Regions from separate parts of the Bradyrhizobium sp. USDA 4354 genome, predicted to be linked through region 1. Evidence: riboswitches for the same ligand, from Rfam matches in the RefSeq annotation. Region 1 holds a riboswitch; each other region holds the start of a gene.
What was found. Region 1 has a riboswitch for cobalamin ahead of ACVIIV_RS30870 (TonB-dependent receptor). Riboswitches for the same ligand answer to the same signal wherever they lie in the genome.

Region 1 (4,209 bases):
CGCAGCGAACACCGTCCTGGGGAAGTCGATGAAGGCGTAAACGTCCGCGACTGTGTAGGCCTTCATCGTCACCACGTTGGCATCGGTGTTGTAGCGGTCTCCGACATGGCGGCCGGTGATGCCGAGCTCCACTGGCCAGGGCGTGAAGAACCGATACGACGCGCCGACATTGGCCACGATACGCGGCACGTTCGGCGGCGTGTTGCCGGAGAACGAGCCACCGGCGAAATTGTAGTCGGCATAGCGCGCATCGACATAGGCGATGTTGCCCCACAGCCGCAGCGGCTCGATCGGGCGCACGGAGGCGGCAAGCTCGACGCCCTTGGACTCCTGTCGTCCGGCGATATTCAGCTGCATGCCGCCGGCCGCGGCATAGACGTTCTTGCGCAGGATGTCGTAGGCCGAGAACGACCATTCCGCCCTGTTGTCCCAGAACAGGTGCTTGACCCCGGTCTCATAGGTACGCGCCGTCGTCAGGTCGAGCGGTTGGGTCGGCCCCAGCAGGAAGATGTTGTTGGCGGCGATGTCGGCACCGGTGGCGTACTGGCTGAAGAAGGTGAGGCCAGGAACGGCCTCCCAGGTGTAGCCGATGCGTCCCGTCACCGGCGCCCAGTCTTTCGTGAATGGAAAGCCTGCCTTCTCCAGACCGTTCTTGTCGGTCGAGTTGCGGTCGAGCCCGATGTGCTCGACACGCAGGCCGCCGATCAGCGCGAAGCTACGTGTCAGCTTCAGCCGGTCCTCGAACGACAGCGCCTCGTTGTCGATGCGCGCGGTCTGCTGCTGTGTCGTGAGCAGGCCGTAAAAGCCGCGGTTGGGATCGACGCGCGAAACGGAATCACCGGGAAAGTTTGCCGCGCCGGGCCTTACGAAATCGAGATAGCTCGACGAGAGCGTCGTGACCAGCCGGTTGTCGAAGCCCGCGATATCAGTGTCCCAGATCAAGTCGGTGATGTTGCCGACCAGACGCTGGCTGTGTGCCACATAGAAGCGCTCGCGATCGACGAGGTTCGTGGTGGAATTGAACGCCTCGATCTCGTTGTTGAACCATTTCCGCTCCGCACCGTAGCCATAGGCCTGGCTCTTCAGCGTCAAGTCAGGCGCGAGCTTCAGCTCGAAGCCGCCGCGCAGCCACACTTCCTGGGCGACGTTGCGGTTGTCGAGGACATTGTAATTGGTGTTGAAGGTGCGGTCGTCGATGGTGACGGCGCCGAGATTGGTTCCGTTGTAATTCGAGACATAGTTGCCGGAGACGATCCCCGTCGTCGCATGCGAGCCGCTGAAGGCGACCGGCACCAGCGGCGCGCCCCAATAGGCTTTCGAGCGATCCTCCCGGTATTCGAGCGCGCCCCAGATCTTGAGGCTATCGGAGATGCGGTAATTGAGCTGGCCGGATGTGCCGAACGTCTTGACGTTGGTGTCGTCGGCAAAGCCGTTGAGCGTGGAACGGCTGATGTCGAAGCGGTAGTCCAGCCCCTGCACGTTGGTGCTGCCGCCCGAGCCGTAATGCGCGCGGAACGAATTCAGCGAGTCCCACGATAAATCAGCTTCGTTGCGGATCGGTCCGGTGTGCGGCTGCTTGTTGACCAAGTTGATGGCGCCGCCCGCGGCGCCTTCGCCCGAGATCAGCGAGGCCGGGCCCTTCAAGAATTCCACGGCCTCCAGATTGGCGGTGTCGACGATCCGCGAGGTCATGTTCTGCGGACCGATCTTGATGCCGTTGTAGAGCGTGTTGATCTGGCTGTTGGTGAAGCCGCGCATGGAGAAGGCCGAAGGCTCGGCCGGGTTGTCGCCGGAGGTGACGCCGACCGCGCCCTGCGCCACCTCAGAGACGGTGCGATAGCCCTGCTCGCGCATGGTCTCGGCCGAGATCACCTCGACCGTCGCGGGCGTCTGACGCACCGTCAGGCCGAGCCGCGAGGCGCTTTCGGCCACCGCATTGCTGTTGAGCGGCGTCTGCACTGCGGCGGTCGGCACGACAGGCTTGGGCGCTGCGGATGCAGATTCCGGCCTGCGTACAGCCGCACGGCGTGCGCGCTGCGCCTCCCGGCCCACTGGCCTCGCCTGCTTGCGGGATTGAGCGGGCGACACCTCAACAGGCGGCAGCGGCTCGCGGGCCTGCTGTGCCAGCGCGGGAGCCAGGCCGGCGGCTGCAAACGACGTAAGGACCACGGAGGCAAGCAGGAAGCGGCGCGGTCGTGCGATACGGATGGAAGACACAGTACAAAACCTCGGTATGACGTCAGTGGCACGTCACAGCGAACGAGGTCTCATCCTGGGCTTGTCAGCCGTCCGATGAAGCCGAATGTCTGTACTCCCCGACCGACATCTTCGCGTGTGACCACGGCTGACGGCAGGTCTCCTGGCTCGCGGGTCATGACCGCTTCGTCGCCTTCCCGGGACCGAGGACCCAGTGGCTCGTGACGAAGGATTATCCGCTCACAGTTGCGGGGGCAGCCGCGGCATTGGGGACAACGCCCCGCACCGCATTCCCTTTTCATTCCCTCTCGGGAAAACCGTCGCGAGCATCTAGGATTACCTCCAAGACAGAGTCAATGTGCCAGTTGCGGCGTTGCGGCAACAGCCACCAACTTCCTTGGAGATGAGCATGGAAGGCGAGACCTTCCTCTGGTTGATACGGCATGCGGCCGTCAAGGGCGTGGCCGGGACGATCCATGCAGCCGATGCGCGGGCCGACCTCGGCGATCACGCGGCATTGGCGGCTCTGCGGCAGCGCTTGCCGCCGGATCGCGCCAGCTATGCCAGCCCGTCGCGACGCACGGTCGACACGGCGCGCGCACTGGGGCTCGAACCGGAGTTGGTCAGCGAATTCCGCGAGCAGGATTTCGGCGATTGGACCGGCCATCGGCATGACGAGCTCGCCGCGACCGGTGGCGATGCCTATGCGCAGTTCTGGCGCGATCCGGCGCGCGGACGACCGCCGAACGGCGAAAGCTTTGCGGATCAGGTCGCGCGCGTCCGGCTCGGTCTGTCGCGGATTGGCGCAGGCTCCGCAGCGCTGGTCGTACATTCCGGCACCATCCGCGCCGCGCTCTGCATCGCGCTGGACCTGACGCCGCAAGCCGCCTTGCGCCTCGTGATCGATCCGCTGTCGCTGACCCGGATCGACCGGCTCGCGGGCGGTTGGCGGGTCGTTTTCGTCAATCAGCGGATCAGCTAGGCCGATCCGGCACATTGGCCTGTGCGAACGTCGCCATGCCGTTGTGAAGCGCACAGGCCGAGCGGACCAGCGGCAGCGCGATGGCCGCGCCCGATCCCTCGCCGAGCCTGAGATCGAGGCTGATCAACGGCTGCACGTTGAGCGCGCGCAACACCAGCCGATGTCCCTGCTCCGCCGATTGATGCGAGGCTAGCTGGAACGGCTGGCAGGACGGATTGAGACGCGCCGCCGCCAGCGCCGCGACCGACACGATGAAGCCGTCGATCAACACGGGAATGCGGCGCTGCGCGGCCGCAATGATAGCGCCTGAGATCGCAGCGATCTCGAGGCCGCCGACGGCACACAGGATCTTTTCGGGCGAGGCTCCGGCGACGCCGTGGCGTGCGATCGCCGCATCGATCACCCGCGCCTTGTGCGCCCGGCCGGCCGCATCGACGCCGGTACCGCTGCCCGCGATCTCCTCGGCGCTCACGCCAAGCAGGCTCGCCGCGATCGCGGCGGATGTCGTGGTGTTGCCGATGCCCATCTCGCCGAAGATCAACAGATCGGGCTGACTGGCCTCGGCGCGCGCCACCGCGCGCTGGCCGGCTTCGAAGGCGAAGGCCAATTCCGCCGGCGTGAGCGCAGCTTCGACGCTGAAATCGCGCGTGCCGGAGCGCGGCTTGTCGGTGACGACGCCCGCCATCTCCCCTGGTGCCAGCGTGCCGGCGTCGACCACCTCCAGGCTCGAGCCAAGCTCGCGCGCCAGCACCGAGATCGCGGCGCCGCCACCCGCAAAGTTCGCCATCATCGCGATGGTCACTTCTTGCGGATAGGCTGACACACCCTGCGCGACGATGCCGTGGTCGCCGGCGAAGATGATGATCGGGACCCGCGAAGCGCGGGGCTGCTCCGTCGCCTGCAAACCTGCAAGCTCGATCGCGAGCTGCTCGAGCCGGCCGAGTGCGCCGGTCGGCTTCGTCAGTTGCGCTTGCCGCGCAATGGCCGCCTCGCGATGGACCGCGGAGACCTCCGGGCAGTTCTGGTAAACC
Region 2 (4,209 bases), 3.0 Mb from region 1:
ATGCAAGTCCGGCGTCTCGTCCGGCGAGAACAGTGTCCATTCGCTATCGGTGTCGACACGCTGCATGAAGAGGTCCGGCACCCAGTTGGCGGTATTCATGTCGTGGGTACGGCGACGATCGTCGCCGGTGTTCTTGCGCAGATCGAGGAATTCCTCCATGTCGACGTGCCAGGTCTCCAGATAGGCGCACACCGCGCCTTTGCGCTTGCCCCCTTGGTTGACGGCGATCGCGGTGTCGTTGGCGACCTTCAGGAACGGGATGATGCCCTGGCTTTCGCCGTTGGTGCCCTTGATATGGGCGCCGAGGCCGCGGACCGGCGTCCAGTCGTTGCCGAGGCCGCCGGAGTATTTTGCGAGCAGCGCATTGTCTTTGATCGACTTGAAGATGCTGTCGAGATCGTCGGAGACGGTGGTGAGGAAGCAGGAGGACAGCTGCGGGCGCAGCGTACCCGAATTGAACAGTGTCGGAGTCGAGGCCATGAAGTCGAACGACGACAGCAGATCGTAGAACTCGATCGCCTTGGCTTCGCGATCGATCTCGCGGACCGCCAGCCCCATCGCGACGCGCATGAAGAAGGCCTGGGGCAATTCGATGCGCTTTCCGCGCACGTGCATGAAGTAGCGGTCGTAGAGCGTCTGGAGGCCGAGGAACTGGAAGTTCAGGTCGCGCTCCGGCTTGAGCGCGGCGGCGATCCGGCCGAGGTCGAAACGGGCCAAATCAGGATCGAGCAGCTCGGCCGTGATGCCGGTCTTCACATAGGCCGGGAAATACTCGCCATAGCGGGTTGCCATATCCGCCTGCGAGGCGGACGTCGGGGCGCCATGGACATAGGACAGCACTTCGCCGCGAAGCTTGTCGAGCAACAGACGCGCGCTGACATAGGCGTAGTTCGGTTCCTGCTCGACCAGCGTGCGCGCGGCCATGATGGAGGCCAGCGCCAGCTCTTCCTGGCTGATGCCGTCGTAGAGGTTGCGGGTGGTCTCGGCCAGAACGGGGGCGGCAGACACACCATCGAGGCCGGCGCAGGCTTCACCGATGATCAGCGCGAGGCGCCTGCTATCGAGACCAACGCGCGAGCCGTCGGGGAGCGTGACATGGAGTGACGGCGCCGCGGCAGGGGTCGCCTCGGTGGCTGCCTCCTCGGCTCGCTGGCGCGCTCGCTCTTCGCGGTACAGCACATAGGCGCGCGCGACCTTGTGGTGCTCGCTGCGCATCAAGGCGAGCTCGACCTGGTCCTGCACGTCCTCGATATGGAACGTACGCCCCTCGCCGGCCCGCCGCATCAGCGCGCTGACAACTTCAACTGTGAGCTGCTCGACGCTCTCATGGACGCGGCGCGAGGCAACCGCGGTGGTGCCCTCGACCGCGAGGAACGCCTTGGTCATGGCAACCGCGATCTTGGCGGAATCGAACGGCGTGACCTTGCCGTTGCGGCGAATGATCTGCATGGCCGGCTCGCTCGAAGCGGGCGCCAGCGACTGTGGACGCAACTGGATGATGGGTGCGGAGGAAGTTTCCGCGTCGTGAAGGTTCAGTGACATCAATAGGCCCCGTGATGCGCGCGTTGTATTTGAACGGGGCTGATAGGGAAGGACGCTGCAGAAACGCCCGCAGCAAAATGCCGGACGGTGCATGCAAGCGACCGCCGGACACCCCGCCCGTGGACGTTCAGATCGTCACGGCAGGTCTCCTGGCTCGCAGGTCGTCGCTCGCATCCCGTCTTCCCGGCACGAAAGCACCAGTGACGATTGTCGGAGGCAGCTCGCTGCTGACAGTTGCGGGGGCAGCGCCGGAATTCCGCGCCTTCTGGCGCAGTTCACCGGCTTCCCTCTTAGCCACTAAATCTTGCGATCTAGCGGAACCGTGACGCCCACATGTGGTGATATTCGCGAGCGAGTGTCAACGATTCGTTTGAGCTTCCGCTCAGATTGGCTGTGGAATGCGGGAATTTCGGCGGGCGGCTTGGCAAGACCTAAGCCGTGCTGCGCCCGAGCCGCGCGAAGATCGTGCTCGTCAACGCGCCCTGCGGTTCGGTGCCGAGGAGCGTACGAAGTGCTCCTCGATGCACGGCGCAGATCGCGCCGTGCCTCCCTGACGGAAAAGTCCAAAGACGCGATGTCGTCACGCCTCGTCGTTCAAGTCGAGATCGTACGACCACGCCCGAGCGGATTGAGCAGCCGGACAATCTCGCAGACGGCAACGAGGCCGATCAGCCATGCTGCGCTGCGCAGCCCGATCCGCGCCACGATCTTAAATGTAAAGGCGCCCTGGCCACCCAGGAATGCGCTCACGCGCTGGCTCGGCCTGCCCTGGCAGACCGACGAAGCATCGTGCAACTCCAGCGCCGATTACTCCCCTAGCACATATTTGTCATTCCCGAGCTTCTGGGGCGCGCGCGTGCCCGACCAAGTGCTGAGCTCTGCCGCTTTCGAGCGAGCGAGCGCTAACGTCACCGATCCGTTTGATGACCCAAGGGCTGCAACGTCTCCAGCACGCGTTGCTGCGGGAGGACTGGCTGCGCGACGTTCGCGGCCGCACGTATTACGAGCGCATTGACAAGATGGCTCAGCTGTGGGCAACGCTCGGGATGGTCGAACCACGCCAAACGCCGCAGGCACTGCGCGACGTTGGCTTCCCGGAACAGTCCACGTGGAGACTGGCCGCGATCGCGCGAATGCCGGCTCCGAACGAAAAAAAGTTGCCTTGATTACCCGGATCGAGTCGCTGCGGGAGCGGACACCGGAGCCGACTCTGTCCCAAGCGGGCCTCGAAGCGCCGCCCGAACGGACCACGCCGCCCCGCCATCAGTTTCGTCAGGATGAGGTGTGAACGGCGTGGACGACGACCGCGTCTGGGACGTTCTCGTGGTCGGCGCGGGCCCGGCGGCGATCAGCATCGCCGGAGACCTTCCGAAATGCGGTAGCATCGAGTATTCGTGTTACCGCCTCCCTAAGGGGCTGTCCCTCAGGTAAGGATGCGCCGACTTGATGAACGGAGACTTGCATCGGCACGCCGCCACCTGCATTGGCGATCTCCGTCAACTGCTGTTCGAAAGCCGCTGCGTCTGCGGACGGGAAACCGATAAGTTCTCTTGCGGGCCCGCGCTGCCCGACTGCTGGAGCCCCCGCGAGTTGAGGTAAAGTCCATCCGGTCTCACTTTCGAAATACCAAGGACTCGGCTGATGCAGGACCATCGAGCAAAAGATCGAGCGCGATCAGGGGCATCAGAAGAGGCTCCTCTTCTGATGGACACTGCAAAGCCCCAGTTCGCGACATGCCATCCCAAATCACCTGAGCATTCGGCTGTTTTGCACTAAAGCGCGATGGCATTAAGTTCGATACCCTGAATTTCTGAGGTAGTTGGCGCATTCATCGGCGGTGAAGGCATCGAGTGCGTGGCCGATTGCGGCGCAGACCGCGTCGACGGTTCGCGCGGCAGCTTTGCGGACGAGGTGCTTGAGCTTGGCAAAGACCTGTTCGATCGGGTTCAGGTCGGGCGAGTATTTTGGTAGGAAGAAGAGCTTGGCCCCGACTGAACGGATGAGCTGGCGGACGGCTTTGCTCCTGTGACTGCCGAGATTATCCAGGACGACGATGTCGCCGGGCTGAAGGGTCGGCAGGAGAACCTTCTCGACATAGGTGCGGAAGCTCACGCCATCGATTGGCCCCTCGATGAACCATGGCGCATCGATCCGGTCGTGGCGCAGGGCCGCCAGGAAGGTCATGGTCTTCCAGCGGCCGTGGGGGACCTTTGCGTGAAGTCTGCTCCCGCGCGGCGCCCATCCCCGCAAGGGGGCCATATCGGTCCTGGTCCAGGTCTCGTCGATGAAAACCAGCCGTTCAGCTTCGACGCGTCCTTGATACTTTGCCCACTGGGCTCGCCGCCGCGCGACCTCGGCTCGATCGCGTTCGCCAGCCGCCACGCTTTTTTTTGAAGCTGAGCTTCTCGGCATGCACGAAGTCCCACACCGAGTGGTAGTCGACCTTCAGACCGCGACCGGCAAGCTCGGCAACGAGACCGCGTATAGTGAAATCGCCGTCCTTGATCCGCTGCGACAGCCAGACTGCGTGGTCTCCCGACACCGCCTTCGGCTTGTGACCGCCCATCTGGCCAGGCTCAACGCTGCCGGTCTCCTCGACCCGCTGCATCCAGCCGATGGCCGTGCTGATCGCTACCCCAAACTGCTTGGCCGCTCGATTGCGGGACA
Region 3 (4,209 bases), 3.0 Mb from region 1:
TCGGATCATGCAGAAAGCGAAGATTTGCGTCCCTTTCGCCATCCTTGACTTCACTGGCGATCAACGAGAGCGCCAGGGCGCGCCAGCCCAATTCCATCGGCTTTGCATAAGTCGACGCAAGTTGAAACGTGCCGTCGTGCGCGATCTTCCAGGCGATAACCTTCTGTTCGCCTAATGTCTCATCTCGGTGCCTGGCCCACCAAATGAGCACATGGTCATTTTGGTCAAGTTCAGCGACGCCCCACATTCGCGGGACGAACTGTGCCACCTTCGAGACCTTGGAGATAATTTCATCTATTGTCTCGCCGTCTTGCGCTCGCCACGTCGACTTGAATCTTTCGATAAGGGGGCTCTCGTTGGCGCGAACACTGTTGCTCGTCGGAGCCAGCCCGGCCAAGCAGATCAGGGATTGACAGAGACAAAACCATAACGCGCGTCTTGCAGACATTTTCCTCATAACTGTCAGCCTATCTGGTTTCATCCACACGTCATTCCAAAGCGAGCAACCTTCAACCTGTTATGCGCGAGCGCAAGAAGTTAGCGGCGACGCGACGGGGAGACCGACGGTGTCCCGTGCGAGCAGGCGCTCCCCTCTATGTCACGCGCCGCTAACTTCACTGCCAACGACAGCCTCAATTTGCTGTGCTGGACATGCCCAGCAGGAGGGACTGGGCATGCCGAGGACCTGCATTCTTCGTGCCACGCAATAGACGGCAATTCGCACCGGTTTTGTGTCCGCTTTGTCGACTTTCCGACTTGCGCACGTTTCGATGTTTCCGTTCAGCCTTTCCAGCGCGGCTTATGCATCCTCGTCACGCACTGGATATTCGACGGCGCAGGGGAATGCCTCGGCGCCGAGTTCCTAATGAGAATTGGGAGCACGTTTGCCGCCATTGAATCGTTTGGTTCGCTATCGTTGTCGGAATGTGGGTTTTCGATCTCTGCCATGCCTTTTGGCACTTACGGCCAAGGGGCCACGGCGCGATTGGCGCTCCTTTCGCGACATGCGGCGCTCCGGAAGTCGAGAGCAGCCTCAGCCAGCTGAGCTTTGCACTCGATGCCCAACGACGCGAAAGCCGATCTTCACCGCCGAGCATTTGAGGTCTGGCTGGCCCCGCAAATCACGTGCTCGCCGGGTATGTTGCTGGCTTTCGGCAGGTGTCTTGGGCTTATTCAACACGGATCCTGTTGGTCGAGAAGGGGGGCTGAATGGCGGACGTACTCAAGAACCGTTGGGAAGCCGGGACTCGCATCAAATGCGTTCAGCTCGAGCCAGCAGTCCCGACCGCGCAAGCCGCGTTTGTCCCTTCGATCTGGCGTGCGGCCCGCGGGCAGCTGCGATGGTCATTCCGATATCGCTGATTGGAGAGCGCTTCTACATCGTCTCAACGATAGAGATGCACGATCATTCGCGTAGCAGATCTCGCAGCATCAGCTTGAGACATAATCTGAGAGGTTGACGGAAGACTTCTCTTGCCGATAATCCAAGTCGTCGAGGTTCTCCGGTTTCCACTTGATCCGGAGCTAAGAGGGAAGCCGGTGAAAATGCCGGCGCTGCCCCCGCAACTGTGAGCGGCGAGCCGCTGTCCAACGATGTCACTGAAGCCTGCGCGGCTTCGGGAAGGCCGGACAGCAGCGATGAACCGCGAGCCAGGAGACCTGCCCCGACAATATATTCGTCCACGGGCGGGGTGTCCCGGTGGTGCGCCAAGCAGCCGTCGCACCGCGCGACTTCCCCTGCCTGCGTCCGCCCTGGCCTTTGCCCCCAACATGGGGTTAACGCTATGTCTCTTCTCTCCCTTCCGGTTGCCACGCTCGGAACGCCACGCATCGGTCCAAGGCGCGAGCTCAAACTCGCTCTAGAAAGCTATTGGGCCGGAAAAAGCAGCGAACAGCAGTTGCTCGAGGACGCAGCTGGCCTGCGTGCCGCGAACTGGGCTCGTCAGAGATCTATCGGAGTCACGGTCATTCCATCGAACGATTTCTCGCTGTATGACCAGGTGCTCGACACAAGTTTCATGGTTGGCGCCATCCCGGAGATCTACGCCTCGAACGCCGAATCCATTTCGCTCAAGACGTACTTCGCTATGGCCCGCGGATCACAATGCGACGATCAGGATGCGAGTTGCGGTCACGGACCGCGCGGATTTGGCGCACCCGCGCAGGAGATGACCAAGTGGTTCGACACCAACTACCACTACATGGTCCCCGAGTTTCACAGGGGACAGACTTTTAGGCTATGCTCTCGCAAGCCGATCGAGGAGTATGACGAAGCCAAGGCCCTTGGCTTTCAGACCCGCCCTGTCCTGATCGGGCCGGTCACATTCCTAAAGCTCGGCAAGAGTCCCGATCCTGCGTTCCAGCCACTCTCATTACTGGATGAACTGATACCGGCCTATATCGAGGTTCTGCAGGAATTGGCCAGACGTGGGGCAAATTGGGTTCAGTTCGACGAACCCTGCCTGGTTCTTGATCTGGATGAGAGGGCGCGACAATCGTTGCGACATGCCTATGACCGGCTCACCAAGGAGGGGCCGGCCATCAAGATCTTAGTTGCCAGCTATTTCGGCGAGCTCGGGGACAATTTGGACACCGCCTTGAGCCTGCCGGTTGCCGGACTGCACCTCGATCTGGTTCGAGCGCCACAGTTGTTGGACCAGATCATCGCTGGCGGCCGAAGTGATCTCGTCATGTCGCTCGGTGTCGTCGACGGCCGGAATGTATGGCGGTCGAATTTGTCGTCGCTGCGCCAGCGGCTCGAACCCGCGATTGAGAAGCTCGGCAAGGATCGTGTACAGATTGCTCCATCCTGCTCGCTGCTTCATGTGCCGGTCGATGTTGAACTCGAAACCGGGCTCGCTTCCGACGTCAAGAGCTGGCTTTCTTTCGCGGTCCAGAAGATGCGGGAGCTTACGATCCTGGCGCGGGCACTCGCAGGCGACCAGAATGTTGCGCTATCTCTTGCCGAGTCGGAATGTGCCGCGAGTGGCCGCCGGTCTTCGCCGAAAATCCGTGATGCCAATGTCGCTGTACGGATGAAAGCGATCGATCAGACCATGCGTCGGCGCGCCAGCCCATTTGCCCGTCGTGCCGAGATCCAAAGCAACCGTTTCGGACTACCGGCTTTTCCTACCACGACCATCGGATCGTTTCCGCAGACCACAGAGGTCCGGAATGCCCGTGCGGCGCATGCGCGAGGCGCGATAAGTGACGAGCAATACGACAGGTTCCTCAAGGAGGAGACTGCGCGCGCCGTACGTTGGCAGGAGGACATCGGTCTCGACGTCCTCGTGCACGGCGAGTTCGAGCGCAATGACATGGTGCAGTACTTCGGCGAGCAACTCGCCGGCTTCGCATTTACCAGGAACGGATGGGTGCAGTCCTACGGCTCGCGCTGCGTCAGGCCACCGATCCTGTTTGGCGATGTAGTGCGGCCGAGGCCTATCACGGTGGACTGGTGGCGCTACGCGCAATCACTAACGAGGAAGCCGATGAAGGCGATGTTGACCGGACCGGTGACGATCTTGAACTGGTCCTTTGTTCGCGATGATATTCCCAGAAGCGAGGTCTGCCGCCAGATTGCGCTCGCGATCCGAGACGAAGTTCGCGATCTCGAGAATGCTGGTGCGACAATGATCCAGATCGACGAAGCCGCACTGCGCGAAGGAATGCCGTTGCGTCGATCGGATTGGACGGCCTATCTCGACTGGGCCGTGGATTGCTTCAGCATCTGCTCATCGGGCGTCGCCGATGAAACGCAAATTCACACACATATGTGCTACTCGGAGTTCAACGACATCATCGGTGCGATCGCTGCAATGGACGCAGATGTCATCTCGATCGAGACGTCGCGCTCGAAAATGGAACTACTCGACGCGTTCAGGAACTACGAGTATCCAAATCAGATCGGGCCGGGCGTGTACGACATCCACTCTCCACGCGTTCCCGAGACCAGCGAAATGAAGGAGCTGATGGCGTTGGCTCGGACCCGGCTGCAGGATACGCAGCTCTGGGTCAATCCGGACTGCGGCCTGAAGACGCGCAAATGGGAGGAGGTTCGGCCGGCGCTAGCGAACATGGTCGCTGCCGCCCGCCAACTGCGGGCTGCATTCGATCCGCGAGGCCGTTGATCCGGGCTTGGCTCTCTTCTCGACAAAGCTGATCCTCTTGCGGTCATTTGCGCTCTCGATAATCGATGGAGCGTTTGGG
Region 4 (4,209 bases), 1.4 Mb from region 1:
GTCGTAGTAGAGCGCGTTTAGCAGATTGTTGACGCTGAACGACCAGAAGTACCGCTCATATTGACCGCTGAGCTTGACGTCGATCGTGCCATTCGCAGGGATAGGCCTCTGGGTTCCGGCCTGGTCATTGTCCATGCGACGCTCGCTCCAGAAACGCGCGGTGGCATCAAACACCAGATAGTTCTGCCAGATGTTCCAGGTGAGGCCCGCACTCGCGGTGTAGCGCGACACCAGCGGCACGTCGTTGCCCGCCCAGATGCCTTCGCGGAAGACAGCCCGGGTATAGGCCATGCCGGAACGCACCAGCAGTGCATCGTTGATGCGATAGGCGACACTGGTCTCCGAGCCGTAACGGCGGGTCGGATCGAGATTGGTGTTGTAGAACAGGATCGGATTGAAATGGATCTCGCTGGCGAGGTCCATCAGATAGAGACTGCTTTGCATCTGCAGTCCGCCCCCCCCCCTCTGATGCGCAGCCCGCCCTCGATGTCCTGCGAGGTCTGGGTCTTGAGCTGAAACGTCTGCGGAAGCGGATTGAACAACGGGTCGAATGAAGGGCCTGACGACACCCGCTCGTCGACGTCAGGCGTGCGGAAGGCGCGCGCCACCCGGCCGAACAGCGCGACGCTATCGCTGAGACGATGCTCGGCACCGAGGTGCAGCGCAAATTGAGTCTCATCGCTTCTCAGCGGAAGCGCACCGATGTCGGCATTGAACGGAGCCGCCGGATCAAAATTGTCCCGGGCCGAGAGATTGACGTTCTGCACCCGTGCGCCGTAGGAGATGTCGGTCGTCGGCGCGACACCCAGCGTGTGCTGGACATAGCCCGCCACCGTCCGCTGCCTGAGGTCGTAATTGTGCCAGGGGGCGAGGCCCTGGCCGGCGCCGCGGTTCTGCTGAAAGCCCGCATCGTAATAGTCGATGCCGGTCAAGAGCTGCGACGGCATCCCGAGCAGAAGGCTCTTCACGCTGAGGCGCGGCGTGATCGACCATGTCGTCAGATCGGCCTCGACATAGGTCGACGTGAAGAAAGCCGGAACCGGCGTCGGGCTCGAGAAGAACGCGCTCTGCTGTTTCTTGTCGCGCAGGCCGCCGTCGACGATGAGATCGACGCCGTTGACCAGGGTCTTGGTGAAGCCCGCCGTCGCGCTGAAACCCTGCTGGTTGGCGTAATTGAAAGGCGTGCTGGTCCCGCGCCGGCTGGTCGCGAGCTCGTCGACGCCGATCGACGGATCGACCGTGCGGCCGCCCGGCAGTCGCAACTCCTGATTGTCACCGGTGACGGTCAGGAAAGCAGTCAGGCCCGGCGTCGTATAGTTCAGATTGCCGACGCCGTTCGCCTGGGAGTATCGATTGTTGTCGCGATAGCCATCGGTCCTGACGGCATTGCCGTAGAACGAGGTCGACCATGGACCGGAATTGAGCAAGGTCGAGACGTTACCCAGCCTGGTGTTGAACGAGCCGAAGCCGGCCTCGATGCGCGCTGTCGCGGGCGGGCCGCCGACACCGTTTTTGGTGACGATGTTGATCACGCCGCCGACCGCATTGTCACCATAGAGCACAGCACCGGAATTGCCGCGGGTGACCTCGATACGTTCGATCGAATTGAGCGGGACGGTGGAGAGATCCACCTGCGCCATATCGATGTCGTTCAGCCGCCGTCCGTTGACCAGCACCAAGGTGTTGGCAGTGGCGAACGCGCCGAAGCCGCGCAGGTCGACATTGGTCTTGGCACCGATCTGGCCGCCATAGAACGTCGTGATCTGGGCGCCCGGCACCTGCACCGCGATGATCTCGGCCAGCGTCTGCGAGGGCGCATGCGCGATGTCCGCCGCCGTGATGACGGTCGTGGCCGCGCCGACGATGCCGCCATTGTTGGCGACCACCTCGCTGCCGGAGCCGGACGAGCCTGTCCCGCTCGGTGCTCCGTTCGGCGTCGCCCGGCGCCTCCCCGCGTCGCCATCGCCGGTCGCCCTGGCCCGCGTACGGTTCTGATCGTCAGGCTTGGTCACTTCGACCGGCGGCAACTGCTCGGCGACGGCCTGCTGTGCGCGGGCGATGGAGAGATCGAGCGAATGGAAGGAAACGGCCGCAACCATGCCGGCGCAGCAGCGCCTGGCGGCAGTGACAATACGGGACACAATGATAACCTCGGCATGACGTCAGTGGCACGTCACAGCGAACGAGGCTTTACGGCGGAGCGATCGATTGCTCCGGTGAAGCTAATGTCTGTACTCCCCGACCGACATCTTCGCGTGTGACCACGGCTGACGGCAGGTCTCCTGGCTCGCGGGTCGTTACCTCTACGTCGCCTTCCCAGGACCGAGATTCCCAGTGGCACAGGACGAGAGATTCACCGCTTACAGTTGCGGGGGCAGCCATGGCATTGAGAAGATCCCGGCGTTGGGAAATCTCGCACCACGTTCCCTTTTGATCTCCGTAAGGAGAACCGTCACCGTTCAATCTACGAGTCGTCCGGACCGGGAGTCAATCGACCGGCGGCCGTTGTCACCTCCGCAAGCTGGCATCGACGTACCGGCCAATGCCGGTCCATGGGAGGGCGGCCGGCCGCTCAGGTCCGCCCTCGCAAACGTTGGGCCTGGGCCCAGGCGACAGCGACATCGTGCGGCGGGACATCGACGTGCTTGATGGGCGTCAATTCGCCGGAGGCGGAGACGATCGCGGTCTCTTCGCGGCGGCAGCGCGTGCAGACGAAGCGGACCTCGTGCGGGGACGCAGACCAGCTCGTCCGCTTCACATTGGCCGCCATCGGCCAGGCATCGCAATGCGAGCACGACACCAGAAATCGACCGGGATCGAGCATACCCATTCCATCGGACTCCGCGTCCCGCCCGCCCCCTTCAATGATTAATCCATGTGAATCGTTCCGGTGCCGGAGCACCGCCAGCCTTTGACCCTGGGCCGCTATCGGTTCCCGGTATCCGCAAGCCGTCAGGTCTCGTGGGCGATCGCGTTGCGACCTCACCGACCTCGTCGCGCGGTTGCGATCCCTGCAAGGCAGAAGGCGGTCCCCGCTCAGCGAGCTCCCTTGAGGGTGCAGGAGGTCGTGCAGGTGACGGTTGTGCCGCGGTCGCACGCTTTGCAGGCGTTGACACACTGGTTCATGTCGCGTGGATTGTAGCTGTAGTTTCGCATCGGACAGACTGGCGTCGTCGAGCCGGTGATGTCCTGCTGATCACAGGCCGCCGTCATGAGCGCGAATATGATCACTCCAACGAGGCGCATGGGATTGCCCTGTCAGGCATGGCAAATGACACTCGCGAGGCACGCTGCATTGCAACGAACCCCGGCCTTCCCACCACGAGCCATCGCCGATCAGACGACGCCCGCATGCTTCTAGGATGCGCGCCAAACGTTAAGAACGGATTGCAGACGGCTCAGGCCGCAGCCCTGGTCGCGATCGCATGCCGCATATCTGCCGCCAGCTGGCGGTACTGCTCGGCGAGCCTCAAATAGAACTCGCGCTTGGTGCTGTCGGTGGCGAGCTTGGCAATCAGCTCGCATTCGGCGGTGAGCGTCTCGAACCGTTCGAGCCTGTCCTCGAGATGTGTCATCGGCGTGTCCCCATTAGACGCCTCAGGGACGTCAAACCTAGGCCCGGGAAATAGGTCACGGCGAACATCGTTATGGAGTAGCATCGTTTTTTCTCGGTCCGGCATACCGGACCGCAGCCACGGCTATTTCTGCTCCAGCCGCCAGGCGCCATCCCAATTGGCATCCGGCGGATGGGGCGCGAACTGGGTGATGCGCCCGAGCATCGCGCGCGAGGGGCCGTCGCCAGGCACCGCCTCGAGCGCCGCGTTGAAGGCTGCACGGGCCTCGTCGAAGCGCCGGGCGCGATAGGCGGCGAGACCTTCGGCATAGTGCGTGCGCAGGCTCACTTGTGCATCGGTGAGTGCGCCTGGTCTCGCCATCACCTCGAAGATCGCCTGCGGCGCGCTTTGCCCCGCAACCGCCAGACGATCGATCTCGCGCAATTCGAGGCGCGATCCAATTGCATCCGCAGTCGGCTGCGAGATCAGGATGCGGGTGCCGTAGACCTTGTTGACGGCCTCGAGCCGCGAGGCGAGATTCACGGCGTCGCCCATCACGGTAAAGCTCATCATCAGCTCGGAACCGATGCTGCCGGTCAGGACCTCGCCGGTGGCAATGCCGATGCGCAGGTCGCACGGCGCCGGCATGGCGCGG

Region 2: another riboswitch for cobalamin. It lies ahead of ACVIIV_RS16485 (ribonucleoside-diphosphate reductase subunit alpha); the one in region 1 lies ahead of ACVIIV_RS30870 (TonB-dependent receptor).
Region 3: another riboswitch for cobalamin. It lies ahead of metE (5-methyltetrahydropteroyltriglutamate--homocysteine S-methyltransferase); the one in region 1 lies ahead of ACVIIV_RS30870 (TonB-dependent receptor).
Region 4: another riboswitch for cobalamin. It lies ahead of ACVIIV_RS24330 (TonB-dependent receptor); the one in region 1 lies ahead of ACVIIV_RS30870 (TonB-dependent receptor).

Annotation. Positions count from the first base shown of each region.
Region 1 is NZ_JBSSDC010000001.1:6,608,149-6,612,357, forward strand. It holds gene ACVIIV_RS30870 (TonB-dependent receptor) at 1-2,217, opposite strand, end outside; cobalamin riboswitch at 2,333-2,533, opposite strand; gene ACVIIV_RS30875 (histidine phosphatase family protein) at 2,606-3,178, shown strand; gene cobT (nicotinate-nucleotide--dimethylbenzimidazole phosphoribosyltransferase) at 3,171-4,209, opposite strand, start outside.
Region 2 is NZ_JBSSDC010000001.1:3,566,616-3,570,824, reverse strand. It holds gene ACVIIV_RS16485 (ribonucleoside-diphosphate reductase subunit alpha) at 1-1,542, opposite strand, end outside; cobalamin riboswitch at 1,665-1,882, opposite strand; gene ACVIIV_RS16480 (hypothetical protein) at 2,137-2,292, opposite strand; gene ACVIIV_RS16475 (hypothetical protein) at 2,466-2,708, shown strand; one part of gene ACVIIV_RS16470 (IS630 family transposase) at 3,331-3,933, opposite strand; one part of gene ACVIIV_RS16470 (IS630 family transposase) at 3,935-4,209, opposite strand, start outside.
Region 3 is NZ_JBSSDC010000001.1:3,614,976-3,619,184, forward strand. It holds gene ACVIIV_RS16650 (nodulate formation efficiency C protein) at 1-268, opposite strand, end outside; cobalamin riboswitch at 1,479-1,681, shown strand; gene metE (5-methyltetrahydropteroyltriglutamate--homocysteine S-methyltransferase) at 1,785-4,130, shown strand.
Region 4 is NZ_JBSSDC010000001.1:5,254,723-5,258,931, reverse strand. It holds partial or broken gene ACVIIV_RS24330 (TonB-dependent receptor) at 1-2,141, opposite strand, end outside; cobalamin riboswitch at 2,256-2,469, opposite strand; gene ACVIIV_RS24325 (hypothetical protein) at 2,573-2,830, opposite strand; gene ACVIIV_RS24320 (hypothetical protein) at 3,399-3,575, opposite strand; gene ACVIIV_RS24315 (adenylate/guanylate cyclase domain-containing protein) at 3,699-4,209, opposite strand, start outside.